DNA from 3 places in the Streptomyces sp. KL2 genome. Region 3 is predicted to be linked to each of the others. Evidence: riboswitches for the same ligand, from Rfam matches in the RefSeq annotation. Region 3 holds a riboswitch; each other region holds the start of a gene.
The links. Region 3 has a riboswitch for thiamine pyrophosphate ahead of QPK52_RS06900 (thiamine ABC transporter substrate binding subunit). Riboswitches for the same ligand answer to the same signal wherever they lie in the genome.
Positions count from the first base shown of each region.

Region 1: another riboswitch for thiamine pyrophosphate. It lies ahead of thiO (glycine oxidase ThiO); the one in region 3 lies ahead of QPK52_RS06900 (thiamine ABC transporter substrate binding subunit).
Region 2: another riboswitch for thiamine pyrophosphate. It lies ahead of thiC (phosphomethylpyrimidine synthase ThiC); the one in region 3 lies ahead of QPK52_RS06900 (thiamine ABC transporter substrate binding subunit).

Region 1 covers NZ_CP127170.1:4,520,717-4,530,048, reverse strand. The annotation lists gene metF (methylenetetrahydrofolate reductase [NAD(P)H]) at 1-526, opposite strand, end outside; gene thiE (thiamine phosphate synthase) at 636-1,283, opposite strand; gene QPK52_RS20355 (Rv2175c family DNA-binding protein) at 1,419-1,784, opposite strand; gene QPK52_RS20350 (NAD(P)/FAD-dependent oxidoreductase) at 1,818-3,068, opposite strand; TPP riboswitch at 3,259-3,371, shown strand; gene thiO (glycine oxidase ThiO) at 3,368-4,513, shown strand; gene thiS (sulfur carrier protein ThiS) at 4,510-4,743, shown strand; gene QPK52_RS20335 (thiazole synthase) at 4,752-5,549, shown strand; gene pknB (Stk1 family PASTA domain-containing Ser/Thr kinase) at 5,716-7,716, shown strand; gene QPK52_RS20325 (transglycosylase SLT domain-containing protein) at 8,071-8,931, shown strand; gene QPK52_RS20320 (deoxyribonuclease IV) at 9,032-9,332, shown strand, end outside.
Region 2 covers NZ_CP127170.1:2,769,754-2,779,085, reverse strand. The annotation lists gene QPK52_RS12580 (cupin domain-containing protein) at 1-208, shown strand, start outside; gene QPK52_RS12575 (DUF5326 family protein) at 373-588, shown strand; gene QPK52_RS12570 (YibE/F family protein) at 635-2,089, opposite strand; TPP riboswitch at 2,226-2,361, shown strand; gene thiC (phosphomethylpyrimidine synthase ThiC) at 2,355-4,136, shown strand; gene QPK52_RS12560 (tetratricopeptide repeat protein) at 4,276-4,779, opposite strand; gene QPK52_RS12555 (hypothetical protein) at 5,010-5,960, opposite strand; gene QPK52_RS12550 (S8 family peptidase) at 6,218-7,390, opposite strand; gene QPK52_RS12545 (LuxR C-terminal-related transcriptional regulator) at 7,632-8,633, shown strand; gene QPK52_RS12540 (Mut7-C RNAse domain-containing protein) at 8,638-9,332, opposite strand, start outside.
Region 3 covers NZ_CP127170.1:1,549,597-1,558,928, reverse strand. The annotation lists gene QPK52_RS06915 (phosphatidate cytidylyltransferase) at 1-985, shown strand, start outside; gene QPK52_RS06910 (hypothetical protein) at 1,230-1,805, shown strand; gene rlmN (23S rRNA (adenine(2503)-C(2))-methyltransferase RlmN) at 2,026-3,132, shown strand; TPP riboswitch at 3,222-3,356, shown strand; gene QPK52_RS06900 (thiamine ABC transporter substrate binding subunit) at 3,351-4,451, shown strand; gene QPK52_RS06895 (ABC transporter permease) at 4,453-6,126, shown strand; gene QPK52_RS06890 (ABC transporter ATP-binding protein) at 6,129-7,166, shown strand; gene QPK52_RS06885 (hypothetical protein) at 7,257-8,489, opposite strand; gene QPK52_RS06880 (ABC transporter ATP-binding protein) at 8,471-9,220, opposite strand.

The DNA of each region.
Region 1 (9,332 bases), 3.0 Mb from region 3:
GGATGTCGCTGTCCCAGTCCGTCGAGCGCGGGTGCATCTCGGGGAAGGCGGCCACACCGACGCAGAAGTCCCCCGACTCCTTGATGAGCCGGACGAGCTCGGCGGCGTAGGTGATGCCCTGCGGATGCGGTACCCACTCGCCGGTGGGGTCGCCGGGCGGGTCGCCGCGGACGGCGAACATGTTGCGGATGCCGGCGTCCGCGTACTGGCCGATGACGTTGCGCAGCTCGGCCACCGAGTGGTCCACCGCGGTGAGGTGGGCGACCGGGGTGAGGGTCGTCTCGGTGGCGATCCGCTCGGTGGCCCGCACCGTGCCCTCCCGGGAGGAGCCTCCGGCGCCGTAGGTCACCGACACGAAGGTGGGGGCGACGGCCTCGACACGGCGGATGGCGTTCCAGAGGGTGCGCTCGCCCTTCTCCGTCTTGGGCGCGTAGAACTCGAAGGAGTACGAACGCTCGCCGGACGCGAGCAGCTCGCGGACGGTGCGCGCGCGATCAGTCCTGGTGGAAGGGGTACCGAGGGCCATGTCGGCAGGCTAACCGGCGCCCCGGCCGCACACCGCATCCCCGGGGCGATATGTCTTTTTGGCCCGCTTGCCGTCCAGTGGGTGGACACCCGCCCCGGGCGGAGCCGCCTCAGGCCGACCGCAGCCGCGCGGCGAGGTCCGCGGCGGCGGCCCCCGGGTCGTCCGCCTCGGTGATCGCGCGGACCACCACCACCCGCCGCGCCCCGGCCTCCAGCACCCGGTCCAGGTTGGAGGCGTCGATCCCGCCGATGGCGAACCAGGGCCGCTCCGGCCGCAGCCGCGCGGTGTACCGCACCAGGGAGAGCCCCGGGGCGGGGCGGCCGGGCTTGGTGGGGGTGGGCCAGCAGGGGCCGGTGCAGAAGTAGTCCACGCCCGGCTCGGAGAGCGCCGCGTCCACCTCGGCCTCGGAGTGGGTGGAGCGGCCGATCAGGACGCCGTCGCCCAGGATCGCGCGGGCGGCCGGCACCGGCAGGTCGCCCTGCCCCAGGTGCAGCACGTCCGGGCCGGCGGCGTGGGCGACGTCCGCCCGGTCGTTGACCGCCATCAGCTTCCCGTGGCGGCGGCAGGCCTCGGCGAGGACGGCCAGGTACTCCAGCTCCTCGGCGGCCTCCAGGGACTTGTCGCGCAGCTGCACGATGTCGACGCCGCCGAAGAGCGCGGCGTCCAGGAACTCCGCCAGGTCGCCGCGCTCCCTGCGCGCGTCCGTGCACAGGTACAGACGGGCGTCGCCGAGCCGCTCGCGTGCGGTCGCTGCCATGCGGGAATCCCCCCGGAACGAGGCGTGCGGGTCCCGGCGCCCGGGTGGGCGCCGGGACCCGCACGCCGGTGATCGGTCGTACGGTTCGCTGTGTCCGGCCCTGCCGGGCCGGGTCGTCCGCGGTGGCCGCGCCGCTCAGACGGCCAGCGCCTGGGCCCGCCGCTTCACCTCGGTGCCGCGATTCTCGCGCAGGGCCTGCGCCGGGGTGCCGGGCAGGGTGTCATCGGGCGTGAACAGCCACTCCAGCATCTCCTCGTCACTGAAGCCGTCGTCCCTGAGCAGCGTGATGGTCCCGGTCAGGCCCTTCACCACCCGGCCCTCGCCGATGAAGTCGGCGGGCACCTGGAGCACCCGGTTCTCACCGCGGCGCACCGCGATGAGCTGGCCCTCCCTGACCAGCTGCCGCACGCGCGTCACCTCGACGCCGAGCCTCTCGGCGACGTCGGGGAGGGTGAGCCAGGCCGGGACGAGAGCATCGGTCTTCGCGTCAATCTCGTTCACGGGAACCAGCCTGCCATCTGCCACCGACAGCCACTAGCGGGCCGCGCTCTTCAGGGGGACGGACGGGTCGGCCGCCCGCACCGGGTCCAGGGCGGTGCCGCGTTCGATCAGCTTCCGCCCCTGGGCCAGGTCGCGCGGACGGCCCACGGCCAGCAGGGCGCGCAGCACACCGCCGCGCAGCCAGCACACCGACCAGGCCGCGTCCGCCGGATCGCCGCGCCACAGCAGCTCGTCGCCGCCGGTGTGGTGGCCCGCGTACTGGACGAAGCGGCCGAACTGCTCGGACCAGAAGTACGGCACCGGGTCGTACACCGGCGTCTCGGCCTGTCCGGAGACCAGGTCCGAGGCGACCGTGCGCGCCCCCTGGAGCGCGTTGTCCCAGTGGTGGACCAGCAGGCGGCGGCCGTAGCGGGCCGACGGGTAGGAGGCGCAGTCCCCGACGGCGTGGACGCCGGGGACGGAGGCGCGCAGCCGCTCGTCGGCGAGGACCGAGCCGTCCTCGCCCAGCGCCACGCCGGAGCCCGCCAGCCAGCCGGTTGCCGGGCGCGCGCCGATCCCGACGACGACCGCGCCCGCGGTCAGCACCGAGCCGTCGGACAGCTCCACCTCGCACACCGGGTCGTCCTGCGCGCCGGCCGCGGCGACGCCGGTGACGGCGCACCCGGTGCGCAGTTCGGCGCCCGCCTCGCCGTACCAGGCGCGCATCCGGGCCGCGACGGGCGGCGGCAGCGCCCCGGCCAGCGGCTGGTCCGCGGCCTCCACCACGGTCACCCTGCAGCCGGCCTCGCGGGCCGCGGTGGCGAACTCGGCGCCGATCCAGCCGGCCCCGACGACCACCACATCCCGGCGCCCGGCGAGCACCGGCCGCAGCCGCTCGGCGTCGTCGAGGGTGCGCAGCAGGTACACCCCGGGGACGCCCTCGGCACCGGGCAGGGGGATCGGCTCGGCGCCGGTGGCGACGACCAGGCCGTCGTAGGGCACCGGGCCGGCGGCGGTGTCCGCCTCCCGGTCGCCGGTGCGCAGCCCGGTGACGGCCGTGCCCAGACGCAGATCCACCTCCAGCGCGCCGAAGTCGACGTCGAAGGCTGACCCGGGCGCCCTGCCCAGCAGCACGGCCTTGGACAGCGGCGGCCGGTCGTACGGCCGGTGGGGCTCGGCGCCGACCAGGGCGATCCTTCCCGGCCAGCCCTGCTCACGCAGCTGTACGGCGGTCTGCACCCCGGCCATCCCGGCGCCGACGACGAGGATCCGCTGCCTGCTCTGCTGCTCGGTTCGCACGCTCACGCGATCACTGTAGGAGGTCGGGGCGGGCCGCCGGGCAGCCGCGCGGCGGGGCCCTGTGAGACCCCTGCCACAGCCGCCGCGCCCCTCCGGCGCCCGTACCGCCCTTCAGCCCCGGCGGGCGCGCGGATAGGGTGGCCGGCGTCCGGGGAGACGAGAAGGACCCTCGGACCGAACCAGCGGACCAGCGAACCAGAAGAAGCGCGGGAGCCCGGCGCACCGGGCTGAGAGGGAGGCTTGCGCGGCCTCCGACCGTACGAACCTGATCCGGGTCATTCCGGCGAAGGGAGGGGCACTGCGCCATGCACGTGCTGATCATCGGCGGTGGCGTCATCGGGCTGGCGACGGCCTGGCGGACCGCCCGGCGGGGGGCGCGGGTCGCGGTCGTCGACCCGGCGCCGGGCGGCGGCGCCGCCCAGGTGGCGGCCGGGATGCTGGCGGCCGTCACCGAGCTGCACTACGGCGAGGAGTCCCTGCTCGCCCTCAACCTGGCCTCGGCGCGCCGCTATCCGGCCTTCACCGCCGAGCTGGAGGAGGCCTCGGGCCTGGGGACCGGCTACCGCGCCTGCGGCACGCTGGCCGTCGCGCTGGACGCCGACGACCGGGCCCATCTGCGGGAGCTGCACGCGCTGCACCGGCGCTGCGGGCTGGAGTCGGCGTGGCTGACCGGCCGCGAGTGCCGCCGTCTGGAGCCGATGCTCGCTCCCGGTGTGCGCGGCGGGCTGCGCGTGGACGGCGACCACCAGACCGATCCGCGCCGCCTGACGGCCGCCCTGCTGGCCGCCTGCGAGCGGGCCGGGGTCCGTTTCGTGCGGCAGCGGGCCGAGCGGCTGTCCCTGTCCGGCGACCGGGCGGCCGGGGTGGCGCTGGCCGACGGCACCGCGCTGGAGGCCGACCAGGTGGTACTGGCGGCGGGCAGCGACAGCGGCCGGCTGGCGGGGGTGCCCCGGGAGGTGCTGCCGCCGGTGCGCCCGGTCAAGGGCCAGGTCCTGCGGCTGCGGGTCCCCGGTCCGTACGCCCCCTTCCTCTCGCGCACCGTGCGGGCCCTGGTGCGCGGCGGGCACGTCTACCTGGTGCCGCGGGCCGACGGCGAGCTGGTGCTGGGCGCGACCAGCGAGGAGCAGGGCTGGGACACCACCGTGACGGCCGGCGGCGTCTACGAGCTGCTGCGCGACGCGCACGAGCTGGTGCCCGGCATCACCGAGCTGCCGCTGGTGGAGACCCGCGCGGGGCTGCGCCCCGGCTCCCCCGACAACGCCCCGCTGCTCGGCCCGACCGCCCTGCCCGGCCTGCACCTGGCCACCGGCCACCACCGCAACGGGGTGCTGCTCGCCCCGGTCACCGGCGAGGCCCTGGCCCAGGTCCTGACCACCGGCGAACTCCCCGAGGAGGCACGCCCGTTCACCCCCCGGCGCTTCGACCGCACGCTTCAGGAGAGCCCCGTATGAACACCGGCGCACCCCGTACCGCCGCCACCGTCACCGTCCATGTCAACGGCGAGCCGCGCGAGATCGCGGCCGGTCTCGCCCTGGACGCCGTCGTGGCGTCCCTGACCACCGCGTCCGCAGGCGTCGCCGCGGCCGTCAACGAGACCGTCGTGCCGCGCGGGCAGTGGCCGTCGACCCCGCTGGGCGAGGGCGACCGGGTCGAGGTCCTGACCGCGGTGCAGGGAGGCTGAGGGGAACCATGGCGGACGACATCCTCACCATCGGCGGTACCGCCTTCACCTCCCGCCTCATCATGGGCACGGGCGGCGCGCCCAGCCTGGACGTGCTGGAGCGGGCGCTGCTCGCCTCGGGCACCGAGCTGACCACCGTGGCGATGCGGCGCCTGGACCCGACCGTCTCCGGCTCGGTGCTGTCGGTGCTCAAGCGGCACGGCATCCGCGTGCTGCCCAACACCGCCGGCTGCTTCACCGCCGGGGAGGCCGTGCTCACCGCCCGGCTGGCCCGCGAGGCGCTGGGCACCGACTGGGTCAAGCTGGAGGTCGTCGCCGACGAGCGCACCCTGCTGCCCGACCCGGTGGAGCTGCTGGAGGCCGCCGAGACACTGGTCGACGACGGCTTCACCGTCCTGCCCTACACCAGCGACGATCCGGTGCTGGCGCGGCGGCTGGAGGACGTGGGCTGCGCGGCGGTCATGCCGCTGGGCTCGCCCATCGGCTCCGGTCTGGGCATCCGCAACCCGCACAACTTCCAGCTCATCACCGAGCGGGCGTCCGTGCCGGTCATCCTGGACGCGGGCGCGGGCACCGCCTCGGACGCCGCCCTCGCCATGGAGCTGGGCTGCGCGGCGGTGATGCTGGCCTCCGCCGTCACCCGTGCCCAGGAGCCGGTGCTGATGGCCGAGGCGATGCGGCACGCGGTGGAGGCGGGGCGGATGGCGTACCGGGCGGGCCGGATCCCGCGCCGCCACTTCGCGCTGGCTTCCTCGCCGGCGGAGGGGATGGCGGACCTCGATCCGGAGCGGCCGGCCTTCGGGTGACCGCCTTCGGGTGACCGCCTTCGGGTGACCGGCCCGCGGGCGGCCGCCCGCGGTTCCCCTCCCGGCGTCGCGGCGCGGCGGCGGTTTCGTCACCGTTCCGCCGCACTCCGGTGCGCCTGCGCCGGTTCGGTCGGCCGTGGGGGCGGCGGCTCGTAGACTCTGCGCCGTGGACACGACCCTTCGGGACCCGTTGATCGGGCACGTGCTCGACGGCCGGTACCGCGTGGAGGCGCGGATCGCCGTCGGCGGCATGGCCACGGTCTACCGGGCGATGGACACCCGGCTGGACCGGGTGCTCGCCCTGAAGGTGATGCACCCCTCCCTCGCGGCCGACGCCTCGTTCGTCGACCGGTTCATCCAGGAGGCCAAGTCCGCGGCCCGCCTGGCCCACCCCAACGTGGTGGGGGTCTTCGACCAGGGCGAGGACGGGGGCTACGTCTACCTGGCCATGGAGTACGTCCAGGGCTGCACGCTGCGCGACGTGCTGCGCGAGCGCGGGGCGCTCCAGCCGCGCGCCGCCCTGGAGGTCCTGGAGGCCGTGCTCGCCGCGCTGGGCGCCGCCCACCTGGCCGGCCTGGTGCACCGCGACGTGAAGCCGGAGAACGTCCTGATAGGGGACGACGGCCGGGTGAAGGTCGCCGACTTCGGCCTGGTGCGGGCCGTGGGCTCCCAGACGTCCGCCTCCACCGGCTCGGTGCTGGGCACCGTCTCCTACCTGGCGCCCGAGCAGATCGAGCACGGCACCGCCGACGCCCGCGCGGACGTCTACGCCTGCGGCGTGGTGCTGTACGAGATGCTGACCGGCTCCAAGCCGCACGCCGGCGGCACCCCGGCCCAGGTGCTCTACCAGCACCTCCAGGAGGACGTCCCGGCCCCCTCGGCCGCCGTGCCCGGCCTCGCCCCCGCCCTGGACCGCCTGGTGGCCCGCACCACCGCCCGCGACCCCGGGCGGCGGCCGGCCGACGCCGTGGAGCTGCTCGCCGAGGTCGGGGCCGTGAAGGAGGCGCTGACCGGCGAGGAGCTGGACGTGCTGCCCCCGGCCGCCGCCGGCCGGGGCGGCTCCCGCCTTCCCGCCGGCTCCGAGGACAGCACCGCCGTCCTCCCGCGCCGCGCGCCGAAGGCCGCCGCCGGCGCCGGTCCGGAGGAGGCCGGGGGCGCCGAGGGTGCCGGAGAGGCCGGGGAGGCGCTGAACCGCACCGCCGTCCTGCCCCGGCCGGCCGCCGTACGGACGGAGCCGGGGGCGCCCGGGGAGCCCGGACCGGGCGCGCGCCGCCGGCGGGGGGCGGGCCGCGGGTCCGGGCGTCCGGTGCCCGCGCTGGTCACCGCCGTCCTGCTGGCCGTCGGCGCGGTGCTGGGCGTCTGGTACATCAACTCCGGACAGTTCACCAGGACCCCCGGGGTGCTCGACATGACCGAGGCCCAGGCCAAGCGGACGGTCGAGGAGGCCGGACTGGAGTGGCGGATCGTCCGGGACTACAGCGACACCGTGGAGCGGGGCCATGTCATCGGCACCGACCCCGGCCGCGGTGAGCGCATCCGCGGAAACGGCACGGTGACCATCACCGTCTCCCAGGGCCCGGAACGGGTCGAGGTCCCCGATGTGACGGGCGACACGCCGGACGAGGCGCGCCGGAAGATCAAGGCCGCCGGGCTGGAGCCCGGCATGGTGACCAGGGAGTTCTCCGGGAAGGTGGAGCGGGGCTCGGTGGCCCGCACCGATCCCGGGGCGGGCAGTGTGCGCCGCCCGGGCACGGCCGTGGCGCTCGTGCTCTCCAAGGGCGCGCGGGTCGAGGTGCCCGGCGTCGTCGGCGAGGACGAGGGAACGGCCCGGCAGCGGCTGGAGGAGGCCGGGCTGAAGGTGCGGACGGCCCCGGAGCGGGTCTTCTCCGAGGAGGACGAGGGCGCGGTCGCCCGGCAGTCGCCCCGCGAGGGCGCGGTCGCGGCCGAGGGCGACACCGTGACCCTGACCGTCTCCAAGGGGCCGGAGATGGTCGAGGTCCCGGACGTGGAGGGGCTGGGGGAGCGCGAGGCCCGGCGGTCCCTGGAGGAGGCGGGCTTCGAGGTGAGGGTCCGCAGGGTCTTCTTCACCGGCACCGTCTTCGACCAGTCCGTCGCCGCCGGCGAGCGGGCCCCGCGCGGCTCGGAGATCACCGTCTGGGTGCGCTGAGCGGAGCGCACCGGTCCGGCCGGGCCGACCCGGGCGCAGCCGTCCGGGCACGGAGGGTTGCTTGAGCGGGCAGCCGTTGTGAACCGCCCCATAGGACCCAGATCACTTACGAAGCCGCGTAGTGGACACCGCGACCGCCTGAACGGCCCCGATCGGCCCTCGCGGGCCCGTTCCGCCGGATATCCACGACTCCGGGTAGTACTTCGCGTTTTTGTCCTCATAAGTTCCGGACGCTAACAATGCAACGGTCGCCAGCGCCGAGGGAGCAACCCGGCGCAACCCCGCTCGGCCCCATGGCCGGCCCGGCTGATCCGGCTCCGCGACGCAAGCGATCGGAAGAGGTTCTCCTCCCCCATGTCTGTGTTCCGCGTTCTCGACCAGTTCCGCGTGTCCGGCACCGCCCGTATGACCGGCACCCACAGGTTCTCCGCCATCGGCGTCGCCGCGGCCACCGGCGCCGCCACCCTGGCGCTCGGCCTCGCCCCGGCTGACGCCGGGCAGGCCACCCCCTCGTCCGGCGGGAAGCCCGCGTCCGCGCCGGTCTCGCTCCCGGCGGAGCAGGCGGCCCAGGCCGAGGAGCTCGCCACCGGGCAGGGCGGCCTGCGGGCGCAGTTCTCCGGCTCCTACCAGCAGGCCCAGGCCGAGGCCCGCGAGGCCGCCGCCGAGAAGGAGCGCCGAGCCGGGGAGAAGGCCGCCCGGGCCGAGGAGGAGGCCGCCCGGGCCGAGGAGAAGGCCGAGCGCGAGGCCGCCGCCGACCGCGGCTCCACCCGCGAGAGGGCCGCCGACCGCTCGCACGACCGCGGCGGCTGGGGCGACGGCGGCAACTGGGGCGAGCGCGACAGCAAGTCCCTGGAGCGGGCGTACGAGCGCGAGCAGCGCGACGCCGCCTCCTACCCGGACAACCTGGACGGATGGATCCGCGAGGCCCTGGCCATCATGGAGCGCGAGGGCATCCCCGGCACCTACGAGGGCATCCACCGCAACATCATGCGCGAGTCCAGCGGCAACCCGCGGGCCGTCAACAACTGGGACGTCAACGCCCGCAACGGCGTTCCCTCCAAGGGCCTGCTCCAGGTGATCCAGCCCACCTTCGACGCCTACCACGTCGAGGGCACCAAGTACGACCTGTACGACCCGGTGGCCAACATCGTCGCCGCGTGCAACTACGCCGCCGACCGGTACGGCTCCATGGACAACGTCGACTCGGCCTACTGACCGGCCGCCGGCCGGAAGCCCGCGGCGGACGGCCCGGCGGCCCGCTCACCACGAGCGGGCCGCCGGGCCGTCCGCCGCGGGGGCCTGGCACCCTCGATGTGTGAGCACCGCACCTTCCCCGCACGACGCCCTCCCCTCCTCAGCGCCCGCCCCCGCGTCCCGCCGCGCCCGCAACCCCGTCGGCAGCCATGTCGCCGTCGCCGGCGGACTCGCCGCCAAGGGCCTGGCGTACGCCCGTGAGATCGGCGCCGAGACCGTGCAGGTCTTCGTCGCCAACCCGCGCGGCTGGGCCACCCCGGCAGGCGACCCGCGGCAGGACGAGGCCTTCCGCACGGCCTGCGAGGACGAGGGGATCCCGGCCTACGTCCACGCTCCCTACCTGATCAACTTCGGTTCGCACA
Region 2 (9,332 bases), 1.2 Mb from region 3:
CCGGGGCGCGCTCGACCCGCAGCAGCCGCACCGGCAGGACGAGGTGTACTTCGTCGCCAGCGGCCGGGCGCTGATCACCGTCGGGGACGAGACCACCCCGGTCGCGCGCGGCAGCGTGGTCTACGTGCCGGCAGGGGTGCCGCACAGGTTCCACCACATCACCGAGGACCTGCGGGTCCTGGTGGTCTTCTCTCCCCCCGAGGGCTGACGGCACGGACCCGTCCTCCTTAGGGGGCCGGTCAGGGAAGGACCCGGGCCCGCGGCGTCCCGGCGAGGAGTCCGCCCGCCTAGCATCGGAGCCGGAAGCACCGGACGCAACCGGCGCGCCGGGCATGCCCGGCGGCCGGAGACTTCAGGAAGCGGGTAACGCTCATGGATCTCAAGGAGACCTTCGCGGCGCTGCCGTGGTGGGTGAAGTGGGTCGCGATCCCGCTCATCGCGCTCTTCGTCTTCGGCGGTCTGATCTTCGCCGTCGTCGGCTTCGTCGTGAAGCTGCTCTTCAAGCTCCTGCTGTTCGTGGCGCTGGTCGGCGCGCTGGTCTACTTGGTGCGGAAGTTCACCTCCTCGGGCTCCTCCTCGGGAGGCTGACGGGATCCGGGGCGCCGTGCCCCGGCAAGGGCGCCGCGGGCGCGGCTCAGCGCCGCGCCCGCCGCCTGCCGCCCCGGCCCCGGGCACGCCCCTGCCCGCCGGCGGTCCCCCCGCCGGAGGCCCCTTCGCGGCCGGACGGCCCCCGGCGGTCGGCGACCGCCACCAGCGCCGCCAGCGCCGTGGTCACCGGGACCGAGGCGACCAGGCCGATCGAGCCGATCAGCGTCCGCACGATCTCCTCCGCCACCAGCTCGCTGGTGGCCACCTGGCCCATTCCGCTCTCCGCTATCGAGAACAGCAGCAGCAGCGGCAGCGCGGCCCCCGCGTACGCCAGCACCAGCGTGTTCACCACCGACGCGATGTGGTCGCGCCCGATGCGCATCGCCGCGCCGTAGAGCCTTCGCCAGCCGGCCGACGGGTCGGCCTGCCGCAGCTCCCACACCGCCGAGGTCTGCGTCACCGTCACGTCGTCCAGCACGCCCAGCGAACCGATCAGCACACCGGCCAGCAGCAGCCCGCGGATCTCGATGTCCGGATACAGCCCGTGCACCAGCCCGGTCTGGTCGTCGGTGTTGCCCGTCAGCGCGGCCCATCCGATGAACGCCGAGCCCAGCAGCCCGATCAGCAGCAGCGACACCAGGGTGCCCAGGACGGCGACGGAGGTACGGGCGTTGACGCCGTGGCACAGGTACAGCGTGGCCAGCATGATCGCGCTGCCGCCCACCACCGCCACCAGCAGCGGATTGGAGCCCTGGAGGATCGCGGGCAGGATGAACAGCGTCAGCACCCCGAAGCTGGCCACCAGTCCGACCAGCGCCAGCAGCCCGCGCAGCCGTCCCACGACCACCACCGCCAGCGCGAAGACGCCCGCCAGGACCACCATGGGCACCCCGCGCGCCACGTCCACCACGCTGTACTGGAACTCGCGCGGGGCGTCGGGCGCGTACGCCACCACCACGTCCTGACCGGGGCTCAGCCGGCGCGTGGCGTCCGGGGTGACGATCTCCGGGAACGTGTGGCCCGCGTCCTTGCCCTCGGCGACCTCGACGGTCGCCCGCAGACAGGTGCCCTTCCCGGAGCCTTCCGGCAGGGCGCCCGAGCCGCCGCTTCCGCCGTCCTGCGCGCCCCCGTCGCCGCCGGCGTTCCCGGCGCCGCCCGGGCCGCCGGGCGGTTGGGCGGCGCCCACCTCCGCGCAGTCGACCTCCTCGACCGCGGTGACCCGTGCGCCGAGCGTCTGCCGGTCGAAGCCGACGCCGCTGGGCGAGTCCTTCCCCTCGGGCGCGCCGCCAGGCCACAGTGCCACCAGCCCGGCGAGCACCGCCACCGCGAACGGGACCAGCACCACCGCGACCACCTTGCGCAGCCGTGCCGAGACGGGGGCGGGCGGCCCGTGGTGGTGGCCGTGCGAGTGTCCGTGCGCGTGCGGCGCCTGCCCGTGGCCGGGTTCGTGGCCGGTCCCGTGGCCGGGCGACGGGCGCTGTGACGGCGGGGTGGGCGGCACCGGTGGCACCGGTGGGGGGACCGGCGAGCGGGACGGCGGGGGAAACGGGGAGGAGGAGTCCACGGCCCGATCATCGCAGGCGCGGCAGGGGGCGCCCTGGCGCACGCCCGGTGTCAGCCGTTAGCGTGGGGGCGCTTTTGCACACCGCGGGAGCTCCGAGCACGGGGCTGAGAGGACGCTGACCTCCGTGGACACCGCCACGGAAACGGCTGCGTCGACCGCCGAACCTGTTACCGGGTAATGCCGGCGTAGGGAGTTGGGTCTCATGACCTCGCAGGACGCACGTACGCCCGAAACCGCCTCCGGGAGCGCCGAGGAGCGCGCGACCGGCTGGCACAAGGGCTATCTGAGCGGTTCGCGCCCCGACATCAGGGTGCCCGTCCGCAGAGTGCACCTCACCAACGGCCGCGACGTGACGCTGTACGACACGTCCGGCCCGTACACCGATCCGAACATCGACACCGACGTCCGCCGCGGTCTGGCACCGCTGCGGGAGAACTGGATCATCGCCAGAGGGGACACCGAGGAGTACCCGGGCCGCGAGGTGCGGCCCGAGGACGACGGCGTCAGGCACACCTCGCCGCGCGGTGGGCTGCGCAACCTGGACGCCGTCTTCCCCGGCCGCCCCCGCCTGCCGCGCCGGGGCCGCGGCGGCACCACCGCCGTCACGCAGCTCGCGTACGCCAAGCGGGGCGAGATCACCCCCGAGATGGAGTTCGTGGCGCTGCGGGAGGGCTGCTCGCCGGAGCACGTGCGCGACGAGATCGCCGCGGGCCGCGCCGTCCTGCCGGCGAACGTCAACCACCCGGAGACCGAGCCGATGATCATCGGCAAGAACTTCCTGGTGAAGGTGAACGCCAACATCGGCAACTCCGCCGTCACCTCCTCCATCGAGGAGGAGGTGGAGAAGATGACGTGGGCCACCCGCTGGGGCGCCGACACCGTCATGGACCTCTCCACCGGCCGCAACATCCACACCACCCGCGAGTGGGTGCTGCGCAACTCCCCCGTCCCCATCGGCACCGTCCCCCTCTACCAGGCGCTGGAGAAGGTCGACGGCAAGGCCGAGGAACTGACCTGGGAGATCTACAAGGACACCGTCATCGAACAGTGCGAGCAGGGCGTGGACTACATGACCGTCCACGCCGGCGTCCTGCTGCGCTACGTCCCGCTGACCGCCCGGCGCAAGACGGGCATCGTCTCGCGCGGCGGCTCGATCATGGCGGCCTGGTGCCTGGCCCACCACAAGGAGAGCTTCCTCTACACCCACTTCGAGGAGCTCTGCGAGATCCTGCGCGCCTACGACGTCACCTTCTCCCTGGGTGACGGACTGCGCCCGGGCTCCATCGCGGACGCCAACGACGAGGCGCAGTTCGCCGAACTGCGCACGCTGGGCGAGCTGAACCGCATCGCCAAGTCCCACGACGTGCAGACGATGATCGAGGGCCCCGGGCACGTCCCGATGCACAAGATCAAGGAGAACGTCGACCTCCAGCAGGAGATCTGCGACGAGGCGCCCTTCTACACCCTCGGCCCGCTCACCACCGACATCGCCCCGGCGTACGACCACATCACCTCCGGCATCGGTGCGGCGATGATCGCCTGGTGGGGCACGGCGATGCTCTGCTACGTCACGCCCAAGGAGCACCTGGGCCTGCCGGACCGCGACGACGTGAAGACGGGCGTCATCACCTACAAGATCGCCGCCCACGCCGCCGACCTGGCCAAGGGCCACCCCGGCGCCCAGGAGTGGGACGACGCACTGTCCGACGCCCGCTTCGAGTTCCGCTGGGAGGACCAGTTCAACCTGGCCCTCGACCCGGACACGGCCCGCGCCTTCCACGACGAGACGCTGCCGGCGGAGCCGGCGAAGACGGCGCACTTCTGCTCGATGTGCGGGCCGAAGTTCTGCTCGATGAAGATCTCCCAGGACATCCGCCGCGAGCACGGCGGCGACCTCGCCCTGGATCCGGAGGAGGGCATGAGGCGGAAGTCCGAGGAGTTCGCAGCGAGCGGCAATCGCGTCTATCTGCCGCTGACGGACTGACCGCAGAAGCCGGAAGAAAGAGGGCGGGTTCCGAACGCGTCGAGGTCCGGGACCCGCCCCATGCCCGCAGCCGGGCCGCGCACCTGGCCTCGGTCTTTCCCGGGGGCCCGCCTGGTACGGCAGCTGTGTCGGAGCCGGTTCAGGTGCGCTCCCCGGCGGTGAGGGCGCGGGCGTAGTGCGTCAGTGAGCGGCGGTACTCCGGCAGGTGGGGGACGAGGGCGGTGAGGGCGAGGGCCGCCGCCTCCCGTTCCCGCCCGGCGTCGACGAGCGCCAGGGACAGGAACGCGGTGACCGCGTCGTCCAACTCGTCGGAGTGCGTCTCCCGTTCGGCCGTCAGCAGTGTGATGCTCTCCTCCACCCGCCCCAGATTGCGCAGGGTGCTGGCCAGCTGGATCACCGCCCGTCGGCGTCGTCCACCGGGCGGGTCGGCCGCGAGGGACCGGCGGTAGAGGGCGGCGGCCTCCTCCTCACGGTCGAGTGCGTCGTGGGCGGAGGCCAGTTCGTAAAGGGCGACGGCGTCGCCGGGCGGGAGTTCGGCGGCCAGCGTCTCGATCCGCCGCAGGAAATCGTCGGGTTCGTGGTCGTCGAAGGAGGCCCACAGCTTCTCGAGCCGCCGCTCCCACCGTGCTTCCGGTGCCGTCATCGCCTCAGCATCCCAGAGCGCGCCCGCCGCGTACGGCCCGGCAGGCGGTGAGCGCTCCGGGTCCGCGCCGGGCACTGCCCCCAGGGGTGTCAGAAGCGCCGGCCGGGGCCGTACTTCATCTCGCCTCGTGTCCCGCCGGTTCCCACGGGTCCCGTCGGTCCCCGCCGCCGGGGGCGTCTGTGGAGGTGTGACGCCGGCCGCCGACGGAACTCGTCGGCGGCCGGGGGATCTCACCCGTTCGGGGAGCGGTCGGCCCGCCGGGCGAGCTTGTCGGTGACGTCCTCGGTCTTCCCGGCCGGGGGCGGGGAGACCTCGACCTCGGTGCCGAAGTCGCTGAACTCGATGACGGTGCGGACTGTCGCGTCCCGGGTCTCGCGGGACGGCGGCTGGGACTGGGCCCGGGAGTTCGACCGTGCCGCCTCGCCGTCGAGGGAGATCTCGAACTGCTGGCGGCGGATGCGGTCCTGGTCGTCGAGCCACAGGTGCATCGGCAGGGAGTCGCCGAGCTGCTGCCGCAGGCGCTCGGACTCGGCCGTGTTCTCACCCGCGAGTTCCTCCACGTCGACGTTCACGCGGTAGCGGGTGGTCGCCACGCCGCCGACCTCCTCGGTGCCGACACGGGTGGCGTCGTCGTCCAGGGCCCTGGTGTAGTCGAGTCCCCTGATCGGGTCGTTGATCCGCACACCGCCCACGGTGCCGTCGCTTCCGGCGAGTTCCCGCAGGTCGACGCTGACCCACGGCTTGTCCACCCCGAGCTGCTCCCGCGCCTGGTCCGGCAGCCGCTGGTAGAGGGTCTCGTCCACCACCCGCTGCTCGATCCGCTCACCGCCGCCCGCCTCGAAGGTCAGGTCGCTCGTGCCGTCGGCCAGGTCCACGGTGCCGTCACCGGTGAGGGTCTGCTGCTGCCCGCCCATGGCGGCACGCACCTTCAGCGTCATCTTCGCGGTCTCGGCCGCGACCGTCTTCTCGTGCGCGGTCCGTACGACCTCGGCGGCCGCTTCGTCGCCCTCCGCGCCGTCCCCGCCGCCTCCGGTCGCGCTCTCCTCCCCGGCCTCGGAGCCGGCACCGGCCCTCGGCCCGGAATCCTGCTCACCGCCGCAGCCGCCGATCAGCGTCGTGCCGGCCAGCAGTCCGGCCGCCGCCACCACACCCGTCCTGGTCCTGCGTGACACGCGCGCCATCGCGTCTCCTCCGGTTCCCTGAGAAGGCATCGTCGTCCGATGCGCTACGCGTTTCCCCGGACAGTCCCGGCAATCGTTCCGAACCGATCGATTCAGGCCAATCGCCCTGTGGAGGAGTGGAGTCGGCGCGACCGTGCGGGGAGGGCCGGACGGATGTCCGGGCCCTCCCCGCCCCCGGAGTGCTGCCGCCGCGGACCGCCCGGCACCGGGGGCGGCCCGCGGCCGCTCCGGCCGGCTCGCGCCGGCCGGAGGGTGTGTCAGAGAGTGTTCTTGAACAGCAGGCGGTTGGGCGTGCCGCTGACGTTGCCGCTGATCACGTTGGCGGTGGCGTTGCTGGTCAGCCAGTTGCTGACGGTCGAGGACGAGGCGTCGCCGTAGGCGGACTTGTACAGCGCGGCCACCCCGGCGGCGTGCGGGGACGCCATCGACGTACCGTTCAGCGCGGTGCTGCCGCCGCCCATGCGGGTGGAGGTGACGGAGACGCCGGGGGCGTACAGGTCGGTGCAGGAGCCCCAGTTGCTGAAGGACGCCTTGCGGTCGGAGCTGTCCGAGGCGGCCACGGTGAGGACGCCGGAGGCACTGGCCGGGGAGACGTTGCAGGCGTTCTGGTTCTCGTTGCCGGCGGCGACGGACAGGTGGACGCCGGAGTTGGCCAGGTTGGTGGCGGCCGTGTTCACCGCGGACGAGTAGCCGCCGCCCAGGGAGGCGTTGGCCACGGCGGGCTTGACGGCGTTCTGCCGGACCCAGTCGAAACCGGCGATGATGCCCGAGTACGAGCCGCTGCCCTGGCAGTTGAGCACCCGGACGCCGCGCAGCGCCACGCCCTTGGCGACGCCGTACGTCGCGCCGCCGACGGTGCCGGCGACATGGGTGCCGTGGCCCTGGCAGTCCTGGCCGTTGCCGCCGAAGGCGTCGAAGACGTTGCGCGCCCGGCCGCCGAAGTCGGGGTGCGAGGTGTCGATGCCGGTGTCGATGATGTACGCCGTCACCCCGGCGCCGTTGCGGTTGTACGTGTAGGCGCCGTCCAGCGGGCGGTTGCGCTGGTCGATCCGGTCCAGGCCCCAGGGCGGGCTGTACTGGGTGGCGCTGGCGGTGATCTTCTGGTCCTCCTCGATCGCCGCGACGGAGGGGTGGCGCTGGAGCGCCTTGAGCTGGCCGTCCGTCAGCTTCGCGGCGAACCCGTTGAGCGCCTCGGAGTAGACGTGCCGGGTCTTGATGCCCCTGTCGCCGGCGAGCTTCGAAGCCTTGGCGCCGGGCTTCAGGGTGACGATGTAGTTCCCCTCGACGACCAGCGCGTCCGGGGCCTGTGCGACCTTGACCAGCGGTGCCTCGGCACGCGCGGAGTCGGCGGCGGGGGCCGCGGAGGCGACGGCGGGTATCAGCGCGGTGGGGATGGCGAGCAGCAGCGCGCCCAGGTGCGTTCGTCTCATGGGGGTGCACACCTTCCGGTGGTCGGCCGGCGCGTCGGGTGTACGCCGGCACGTTGAGGGGGGACACCGCGTGACGCGGCGGCGGCCTCCGGTTCCCGGTGCCGCGGCGTCACGTTAAGCCCGGTGATCCGGTGCGGGGACCGGGTCGGAACCGGCGTGGCCGGACCCGGCCAGCTCCGGGCGCGGCTTCCGTGCCGGCCGCACTATGGAGAAGGTCCGGGTCACGGGCTACTTTTTTGGCATGTCCGCTGACAGCGACGACGCGGTCGAGATCGGGACCGAGGCCAGGCAGGCCTACACGCAACTGGTCGGAACGCTCAGGAGCACCCGCGCGGCACGAGTCCCGCAGCCGGGGGAGATGCCCGAGGAGGTCAGGCGCTGGCTCGCCGAGCGCAGGCTCCTCGACCCCGAGGGCCAGGGGGTCAGCTCACCGGAGAGGGCCCTGCGGGAGCTGTTCGGCGAGCAGCGCGCCTGGCTGCGGTCGGCCGCCGAGACCCTGGACCGCAACCTCCGTGCCGTCGACGACATCCTCGACCTGCTCCCGGAGTTCCGGGGGCCGGGACACGAGAGCGTCGAGGTGGAGTTCATCGAGGACCGCGACCGGCTCCGCAAGCGGCTGGACGAGTTCGAGCCGGTGGGGCGCCGGGAGGTGCTGTGCATGCGGACCGCCTTCCCCGGCCCCGAGGTGCTGGAGGCCAGTCTCGTCCACGACCGCCGCATCCTGGCCCGGGGAACCGAGATCAGGATGCTGGCCACCGTCGGCGCGACGCGCGGGCCGGGGGCCGCCGCCTACCTCGATGCCCTGCGGGAGGCCGGCGCCCGGGTCCGCGTCGCCGCCGCCCTGCCCCTCTACCTCCACGTGGTGGACCGCACGGTCACGCTGATGCCCGCCGGTGACGACCCCCTGGGCGGCGACGGCGACGTGCTGCTGCGCAGTTCGCGGGTCGCGCTGTGCTTCGCGCAGGTCTTCGAACACGAGTGGGACGTGGCGCGCCCCTACCCCGACGGCGCGGGCCGGGTCCGGCGCGCCGACGGCTCCCACCCGGCCGACGAGTACACCGAGCAGGAGCGGGAGATCCTCGCCCTGCTCGCGACCGGCACCAAGGACGAGAGCATCGCCCGGCGGCTCGGCTGCTCCGAGCGGACGCTGCGGCGGATGATGACCCGGATCACCGAGAAGCTGGGGGTGGGGAGCCGGTTCGCGGCGGGGGTGCGCGCCGCGCGCCTGGGGCTGATCGACTGAGCGCCTACGGCGTGCCGGCCTCCCGCTCGCCCGCCGTCCCGGCGGCCTCCGCCACCAGCGCCTCCAGCCGGTCCCCGTGGGCCCCGCGCCAGTAGACGCGCCCGCAGTCGCGGCAGCGGGCGAAGGTGTCGTAGGTGCGGCGGGTGCCGGGGCGGAGCAGGTGCTCGACCTCGGTCTTGGGCACGTCGGCGAGGAGCCCGTTGCACGCCGTGCACCGCGTCCACGGCGCCAGCGGCAGGTCGAAACGGTCCAGGACGTCGGCGAGCTGGTCGTCCGGGCGCGAGCCGCGCACATAGGCGCCCATCCACAGCTGCCGCCGCATCAGCAGCCCGCGGTCCTGGGTGAGCAGGACGCGCCGCTCGGCGTTGGCCTGCTCGACCAGGGCGGGGTCGTCCATGTCGTTGTGGTAGGCGGTGTCGGCGCCGGTCACCAGGCGCAGCCGCCGGGCCAGCGTGCCCAGGTGGACGTCCAGCAGGAAGCGCGGGGGCCCGTCCGGGACCCGTTGCGGGCGTACGACGGACTCGATCCGGACCGTCCGGTCCGCCTCGGGGCGGTACGAGGGCTCCACCCGCCGCTCCCCGCCGCTGTTCCCGGCGGCGTCCTCCAGGACGAGCGCGCCCACCTCGGTCAGCGGGATGCCCGCGGACTGCACGACGTGGACGAGCGAGGAGGTGCCGTCGTGGGGCACGGGGAGGAGTT
Region 3 (9,332 bases):
CCCCGGCGGTGACCAGGACGATCGTGACGGCCGGGCGGCCGGGCGGCCGTTCGGCGGCGGCCCCGCCCCCGGCGGCGGCCGACCCGAACCGAGGACCGGTCCCGGACCGCGGACCGGTCCCGGAGCGGAGCCTGCCGCCCCCTCGCCCCGGGGCCGATCCTCGGGCCGCAAGCGGGCGGGCCGCGACCTGCGTGCCGCGATAGGGGTCGGCCTGGGGCTGGGCGCCGTCATCATCGCCTCGCTCTTCGTCTACAAGCACGTCTTCGTCGGCGTGATCGTCGCCGCCGTCGTGGTCGGGCTGTGGGAGCTGACCTCCCGCCTCGCCGAACGCAAGCAGATCAGGGCGCCGCTGGTGCCGCTGGCCGTCGGCGGCGCCGCGATGGTCGTCGCCGGCTACGTCCGCGGTGCGGAGGGCGCCTGGGTGGCCACCGCACTCACCGCGCTGGCCGTACTGGTGTGGCGGATGACGGAGGACCCGGCGGAGTACCTGCGGGACGTCACCGCCGGTGTCTTCGCCGCCTTCTACGTCCCCTTCCTGGCCACCTTCGTCGCCATGATGCTCGCCGCCGACGACGGCCCGCAGCGGGTGCTCACCTTCCTGCTGCTCACCGTCGTCAGCGACACCGGGGCGTACGCGGTCGGCTGGCGCTTCGGCACGCACAAGCTCGCACCGCGCATCAGCCCCGGCAAGACCCGCGAGGGCCTGCTGGGGGCGGTGGCCTTCGCGATGGCCGCCGGCGCGCTGTGCATGCACTTCCTCATCGACGGCGGCGTCTGGTGGCAGGGTCTGCTGCTGGGTCTGGCCGTCGCCGTCAGCGCCACCCTGGGCGACCTCGGCGAGTCCATGATCAAGCGGGACCTGGGCATCAAGGACATGGGCACCCTGCTGCCCGGCCACGGCGGCATCATGGACCGCCTGGACTCCCTGCTGCCCACCGCCCCCGTGGTCTGGCTGCTGCTGACCGTCTTCGCCGGCGCGGGCTGACGACCCGCATCCCGCCCGTGTCCGGGGCCCGCCGCTCGCGAGCGGCGGGCCCCGGACACGTCCCACGGCACCGTGCGGGGCGGCGCCCGGCGAGAACGCCAGGAGCGTTGCGAGACCGCCCTCGGTGCCGGGCCGGTGCGGCTCCACCCCGGCGGCCCGCCGTCCCGGCACCCCCGGCACCCCGGCTCATCGGGCGCAGGCCGGACCCTCGGCCGCTGTCGGCGGCGTCTTCTATCGTCACCCCATGGGAAGCCACTTCCAGACCGTCGTCGACCTGGACGCCACGCCGGCGGACGCTCCGTCCCTCGCAGCCCGCGGTCTCGCCTGGCTCGTCGCCGAGGGGATAGTCCGCGCCGAGCGCACCGACTGCGTTCTCGGCGCCCCGCTGGGACATCCGCCCGGTCCGCTCTGGAGCAAGGCCGTCAGGCACCGGGACTGGGAACCCGGCGACGGACTCAACATCGAGACGGGCCCAACCGCCTTCCACGGCGGCCAGGGCGATGCCATGTACGCCGCCTGCCCCCACTGCGCCGCCCACGTGGACCTGTACACCGACGAGTGGGAGGCGGTCGAGGGCGCCTGGGAGCCCTTCGAGAAGGCCATCGGCACCTGGTGCGACACCGGGCGAGCCGCCGTCGCCTGCCCGCACTGCGGCCGAGCCGGCGACCTGGCCGCGTGGAACTGGGAGAGCGACCACTACGCGTTCGGCCATCTGGGCTTCGAGTTCTGGGACTGGCCCGAGTTCAGCGCCGGCTTCCTCGAAGGACTCGCACGCGCGCTGGGCGGCCACCGTACGGTCCTGGTGGCGGGCAAGCTCTGAGGAACAACCCCTCGCACGGCCCCTCCGGGCGGCGGGCCGGCCGGTCCGGGCGGGGACGGGACAGCGCGGCGACGTCCGTGCCGGCAGCGGAAGCGGCGTGGCCGAAGGACCCCGCCGGGCCGTCCCGGGCCGTGCGGAAGCCAGCGGAAGCCACCGGGCGATGGCCGCCGACCCGCTCGCGCCCGGAGTGCCGCAGTCGATCTGCGACACTGGACGGGTTATGCCTGCACCCGGAGAACTCACCTTTGTCGCGCCGCGCGGGGCCGCCAGGCCGCCGCGGCACCTCGCCGACCTCGCCCCGGCCGAGCGGCGCGAGGCCGTCGCCGCGATCGGCGAGAAGCCGTTCCGCGCCCAGCAGCTGTCGCGGCACTACTTCGCCCGGTACGCCACCGACCCCGCCACCTGGACCGACATCCCGGCCGCCGCGCGCGAGAGGCTGGCGGGCGAGCTGCTGCCCGAGCTGATGACCGTGGTGCGGCACGTCAGCTGCGACGACGACACCACCCGCAAGACGCTGTGGCGGCTGCACGACGGGACACTGGTGGAGTCGGTGCTGATGCGCTACCCGGACCGGGTCACCATGTGCGTCAGCTCCCAGGCCGGCTGCGGCATGAACTGCCCCTTCTGCGCCACCGGGCAGGCCGGACTGGACCGCAACCTGTCCACCGCCGAGATCGTCCACCAGATCGTCGAGGGCATGCGCGCCCTGCGCGACGGCGAGGTGCCCGGCGGTCCCGCGCGGCTGTCGAACATCGTCTTCATGGGCATGGGCGAGCCGCTGGCCAACTACAAGCGGGTCATCGCGGCCATCCGCCGCCTCACCGATCCCGAGCCCGACGGCCTGGGCCTGTCCCAGCGCGGCATCACCGTCTCCACCGTCGGGCTGGTCCCGGCGATCCACCGCCTGGCCGACGAGGGGCTCAAGTGCCGACTGGCGGTCTCCCTGCACGCGCCCGACGACGAGCTGCGCGACACCCTGGTGCCGGTCAACACCCGCTGGAAGGTCCGCGAGGTCCTCGACGCGGCCTGGGAGTACGCCGAGAAGTCCGGCCGCCGCGTCTCCATCGAGTACGCCCTCATCCGGGACATCAACGACCAGGCGTGGCGCGCCGACCTGCTGGGCCGACTGCTGGCGGGGAAGAGGGCGCACGTCAACCTCATCCCCCTCAACCCCACGCCCGGCTCCAAGTGGACCGCCTCCCGGCCCGAGGACGAGCGCGCCTTCGTCGCCGGACTGGAGGCGCACGGCGTGCCGGTGACCGTCCGGGACACACGCGGGCAGGAGATCGACGGAGCCTGCGGACAGCTCGCCGCCACCGAGCGCTGAGGGCGCGCCCGCCACTGGTACGGTGGCGGGGACCTCAGCGGTCGCACACAGCAGCGAAACACCAGTAGCGAACACAGGCATCGAAACAGCGGAACCGACAGGGGAGCGCGTACAGCGCTGAGAGTGCGGTGTCGCCGGAAGCAGCCGAGAGGCCGCCCGGGGAGCCGCAGACCCTCGGACCTGATCCGGTTAGTACCGGCGTAGGGAGTCAGAAGAAAGTGCACACCAAGCTCCGCCGCGTCCTGGGCGCGGCCGTTCTCGGCACGCTCACCCTCTCCGCCCTCACCGCGTGCGGCGGCTCGCAGTCCTCCGGGGACGGCGGGGGCGAGGGCGGTAAGGACAAGACGGTCACCCTGGTCGCCCACGACTCCTTCGCGGCCTCCGAGGCCGTGCTGGAGGAGTTCACCGAGAAGACCGGCTACAAGGTGAAGGTGCTGCGCGGCGGCGACGCCGGCTCCTCCCTCAACCAGGCGATCCTGTCCAAGGACAACCCGCAGGGCGACGTCCTGTTCGGCGTGGACAACACCCTGCTCTCCCGCGCCCTGGACAACGACCTGTTCACGCCGTACGAGGCGGAGGGCCTGGCGAAGATACCGGCGCGGTACCAGCTCGACGCCGAGGAGCACCGCGTCACCCCCGTCGACTCCGGCGACGTCTGCGTCAACTACGACCGCGCCTACTTCGACGAGCGCGGCATCGCCCCGCCGAAGACCCTCGACGACCTCGCCGAGCCCGCCTACAAGGGCCTGCTGGTCACCGAGAACGCCGCCACCTCCTCGCCCGGACTGGGCTTCCTGCTGGCCACCGTCGCCGAGTACGGCGAGGGATGGCCGCAGTACTGGGAGAAGCTGAAGGCCAACGACGTCGAGGTCGTCGACGGCTGGGAGCAGGCGTACTACGACCGCTTCTCCGGCTCCTCCGGCGGCAAGGGCAAGGGCGACCGGCCGCTGGTCGTCTCCTACGCCTCCAGCCCGCCCGCCGAGGTCCTCGGCGCCGACCCCGCGCCCGAGCAGGCCCCCACCGGGGTGGCCACCGGCACCTGCTTCCGCCAGATCGAGTTCGCCGGGCTGCTCGAGGGCGCGGACAACCCCGAGGGCGGCAAGGCGCTGCTGGACTTCATGACCGGCCGCTCCTTCCAGGAGGACCTGCCGCTGCAGATGTTCGTCAACCCCGTGCGCGAGGACGCGGAGCTGCCCGAGGTCTTCACCCGGTACGGCGAGACGATCGACGAGCCCCGCACCATGGCCCCGGAGAAGATCGCCGAGAACCGCGAGGCGTGGGTCAAGGCGTGGACCTCGGCCGTCGTGCGGTCGTCGTGAGGTGAGGACGGGCATACGCGCGGGGACGGCGGCGCGCCTCGCGCTCGCTGCGGTGCCGGCCGTCTTCCTCGCGCTGTTCTTCGCCTACCCCGTCGCCGCCATCACCGCCCGCGGGCTGTACGACGGCGGGCGATGGCGCCCGGAGCGGATCGCCGCCGTCCTCACCGACCCCGACGTCCTCGGCGTGGTCTGGTTCACGCTGTGGCAGGCGGCGGCCTCCACCGCGCTCACCCTGCTGCTGGCGCTGCCCGGCGCGTACGTGCTGGCGCGCCTGGACTTCCCCGGCAGGCGGGTGCTGCGGGCGGCGGTCACCGTGCCGTTCGTGCTGCCCACCGTCGTCGTCGGCTCCGCCTTCCTGGCCCTGCTCGGCCGCGGCGGGCTGCTGGACCAGTGGTGGGGGGTGCGGCTGGACGGCGGCGTCACCGCCATCCTGCTGGCCCACGTCTTCTTCAACTACGCCGTGGTCGTGCGGATCGTCGGCGGCCTGTGGGCGCAGCTCGACCCCCGCCAGGAGGAGGCCGCGCGGGTGCTCGGCGCGAGCCGGTGGGCCGCCTGGCGCACCGTGACCCTCCCGGCGCTCGTCCCGTCGGTCGCCGCCGCCGCGCTGATGGTCTTCCTGTTCACCTTCACCTCCTTCGGCGTCGTCCAGATCCTCGGCGGTCCCGGTTACGCCACCCTGGAGGTGGAGATCTACCGGCAGACCGCCCAACTGCTGGACCTGCCCACCGCCGCCGTCCTGACCCTGCTGCAATTCGCCTCGGTCGCCGCCCTGATGGCCTTCCACTCCCGCGCCCTCCGCCGCCGCAGGACGGCCCTGGGCCTGGTCGACGCCGCCCGCACCGCCCGCCGTCCGCGCGGGGCCGGACAGCGGGCCCTGCTGGCGGGGGTGCTGGTCCAGATCGCGGTACTGCTCCTGGCCCCGCTCGCCGTGCTCGCCGAGCGGTCCCTGAGCGGCCCCGACGGCTACGGGCTGCACCACTACCGCGCCCTGGGCTCGGCCGACGCGGCCGGCGGCACCTTCACCGTCGCCCCGCTGGAGGCGGTCGGCAACTCCCTGGCCTACGCGGCCACCGCCACCGCCGTCGCCCTGGCCGTCGGCCTCCCGGCCGCCGTCGCCCTCACCCTGCGCGGTCCGGGAGGCCGGGCCGGACGGCTGCTGCGCGGCCTCGACGCGCTGCTGATGCTGCCGCTGGGCACCTCGGCGGTCACCGTCGGCTTCGGATTCCTCATCGCCCTGGACGCCCCTCCGCTGGACCTGCGCTCCTCGTGGATCCTGGTCCCGCTGGCCCAGGCCCTGGTCGGCATCCCCTTCGTGGTGCGCACCCTGCTGCCGGTCCTGCGGTCCGTGGACACCCGGCTGCGCGAGGCCGCCGCGATGCTGGGCGCGTCACCGCCGCGCGTGTGGCGCGAGGTCGACCTGCCGCTGGTGCGGCGGGCGCTGCTGGTCGCCGCGGGGTTCGCCTTCGCCGTCTCCCTGGGCGAGTTCGGCGCCACCGTCTTCATCGCCCGCGCCGACGCCCCCACCCTGCCCGTCGCCGTCGCCCGCCTGCTCGGCCGGGCCGGGGAGGCCAGCTACGGCCAGGCCATGGCGCTCAGCACGATCCTGATGCTGCTGTGCGCGGCGACCCTGCTGGCGCTGGAGGGCGTCCGCACCGACCGATCGGGGGAGCTGTAGGGATGGCCTCGCTGCGACTGGACGCCGTCACCGTGCGTTTCGGCGGCCGCACCGCCCTGGACGCCGTCGACCTCGACGTCGCCGAACACGAGATCGTCTGCGTGCTCGGCCCCTCCGGCAGCGGCAAGTCCACCCTGCTGCGGACCGTCGCCGGGCTGACGGAGCCGGACGCCGGACGGGTGCTGCTCTCCGGCCGCGACCAGCGGGGCGTGGCCCCGCACCGGCGCGGGGTGGGCCTGATGTTCCAGGACCACCAGCTCTTCCCCACCCGCGACGTCGGCGGCAACGTCGCCTTCGGACCGCGCATGCGCGGCGAACCGCGTGCGAGGACCGAGGAGCGGGTCGCCGAACTGCTGGAACTGGTCGGCCTGCCCGGGGCGCAGAGGCGGCCGGTCGCGGCCCTCTCCGGCGGCGAGCAGCAGCGCGTCGCGCTCGCCCGCGCGCTCGCGCCCCGCCCCGGCCTGCTGATGCTGGACGAGCCGCTCGGCCAGCTCGACCGGTCCCTGCGCGAGCGGCTCGTGGTGGAGCTGCGGCAGCTCTTCCGCCGTCTGGGCACCACCGTGCTGGCCGTCACCCACGACCAGGGGGAGGCGTTCGCGCTCGCCGACCGGGTGGTGGTGATGGAGGCCGGGCGGATCGCCCAGACCGGCAGCCCGGTGGACGTGTGGCTCCGCCCCGCCTCGGGGTTCGTCGCACGCTTCCTGGGCTTCACCAACCTCGCCGCGGCGACCGTGCGGGGGCGGAGCGCGGACACCCCCTGGGGCGCGGTGCCCGTACCGCCCGGCGCGCCGCAGGGGCCGTGCACCCTGCTGGTGCGCCCCGCCGGAGTACGGCTGACCGACTCCGGTGAGGGACTGCCCTGCACCGTCACCGCCCGCACCCTGCGCGGCGGCGGCTCCTCGGAGATCTCCCTGCTGCTCGCACCCGAGCGCGGGCCCGCGCTGGAGGCCTCCTGCCCCTTGCACACGGCGCCCGATCCGGGCACCGCCGTGTCCGTCGCCTTCGACGCGGAAGAGGTGGTCGTCCTGCCCGCGCGGTGAGCGCGGGCAGGGCCGATGCGCGCGGGCGGGAGAACGCGGCCGGGGGAACGGACGGGGGCGGCGGGCGGGCAGGGCGGCGCGGTCCCGCCCTCACCGCACCAGGGGCGCCGAGGCCAGTTCCGCCACCAGCCAGGCCGTCGGCACCAGCACACCCAGCAGGGCCGCCACCCGCAGCGCGGCGGCGGCGCGCAGCAGCCGCCGCGGTACGCCGAGCCGCCGCAGCCCGTCGTTGGCGGGAGCGCGGGCCGCACGGAACTCCGACGCCGCGCTCAGCGCGCCCGCCACCGCGCACACCACGACCACCGCCGTCCCCAGCGCGGCCAGCGGCCCCACGGCCGGCGCCCCGCCGCCGAGGACCGCACCCGACCCGCGCAGCCGGACCGCGGCCAGCGCCCCCGCCGTCACCGCGCACAGCACCCCCACCGGATGGCCCACACGCGGCGCCTCCTCCCGCAGCACCCGGCCCGACAGCAGCCGCAGCACCCCCGGCCGCCCGACCGCCAGCAGCAGTCCGCACAGGTGGACCAGGCCCGGACCGGCCAGCACCAGCCCCGCGGCGATCAGCAGCCAGCCGGCCACGATCCCCGGTCCCAGGGCGTCCAGCGGGCCCGGCAGCGGCATGCGCGGGCCGGCGGAGGCGGTGAACCGCTCGACGGCGTAGGCCTCCAGGGCCAGACCGGTCGCGGTGACCGCCACCCCCCAGGGCAGCCCGGCCGGCATCGGCGGCGGCCGGTGGGGGAGGGCGGCGGGCGGTCCCGGCCGGTGGCCGCCGGGCACCGCCCGCACCCGGGCGGCCACCGCGCTCGCCCCGGCCGCGGCCAGCGGCGGCACCGCCAGCAGCGTCAGCGCCGCGGCCCGCGGCAGCGGATACCCGGCACCCAGCAGCTCACCCGCCGCTCCGGCCAGCGGCGCCCCGTCCAGGGCCCCGCCGAACGCACCGCCGAGCACACCTCCGAGCCCGCCGCGCAGATGGAGGAAGACCGGCAGGGCCAGCGCACACCCCAGCGCGCAGTACAGGCCCGTGGCGAGCGCGGCCAGCAGCGGCAGCCGCGCGGGCCCCACCCCGACCGCGTCCAGCCCGGCCCGGGGGCGTACGCCCGGGTCGCTGCGGACGGCGGTGACGGCGAGGTGCACACAGGCGGCCAGCGGCACCGCGCACCACAGCAGCCGGGCCGCCGCCGCGCCGGGCCGCTCCGGGTGGGCGACGGCATGGCCCAGAGCGCTCAGCAGCAGGAATCCCACGGCTCCCGCGGTGCAGGCGACCAGCGTCCGCCGTGCCAGCGCCGAGGGACGGGAGGTGCGTACTAGGCGGAGAGCGAGCACGCTGCCCTGCCCTCCGGACCGGGTCTCACGGGCGCGTCCGTGGGCGGCGGGGCGTCGGGGCCCACCCGGCGGCCGTCCACGAGCGTGACCGCGCGGTCCGCCACTGCCGCCACCCTGGCGTCGTGGCTGGCCAGCACCACCGTGATCCCGTGCGAGCGGGCCGCGGTGGTCAGGGTGCGCAGCACCTGGGCGCGATCGGCCTGGTGCAGCGGCGCGGTCGGCTCGTCGGCGAAGACCACCGCCGGGGAGTGGGCCAGCGCGCGGGCGATGGCCACCCGCTGCCGCTGCGCCTGCAGCAGCGCGCCCGGCCGGCTGCGGGCGCAGTACCCGACGTCCAGCCGCTCCAGCCACTCGCACGCGGTGCGGCGGGCCCGGCGCCGCCCGGCGCCCGACAGCAGCAGCGGCAGCGCGGCGTTCTCCCACACCGTCAGCTCCGGCAGGAGGTGCGGTTCGCTGCCGATCCAGCCGAAGCGGTCGCGGCGCAGCCGCTCGCGGGCCGGCACGGGCAGGGTGTGCAGGGGGACGCCGTCGAACCACACCTCGCCCCGCGCCGGCACCAGCCGTCCCGACAGGCAGCCCAGCAACGTGGACTTGCCGCAGCCGCGCGGGCCGGTGACGCAGAGGATCTCGCCCTCGCGGACCCCGACGCACACGTCCAGCAGCGCGGGCGAGCCCTCGTACTCGTGGTGCAGCCCGCGCGCCCGGAGCAGGTCCTCGGGTGCGGCCACCATGACGGGCACCTCCGCTCCTCGCCTTGGGTCGTGCCTCCTCCCCGGCGGCTCGCAACGAGCGCCAGGGGGATCGGTCACTGGCACGGTACGGACCGCGGCCGCGGCCGCGGTG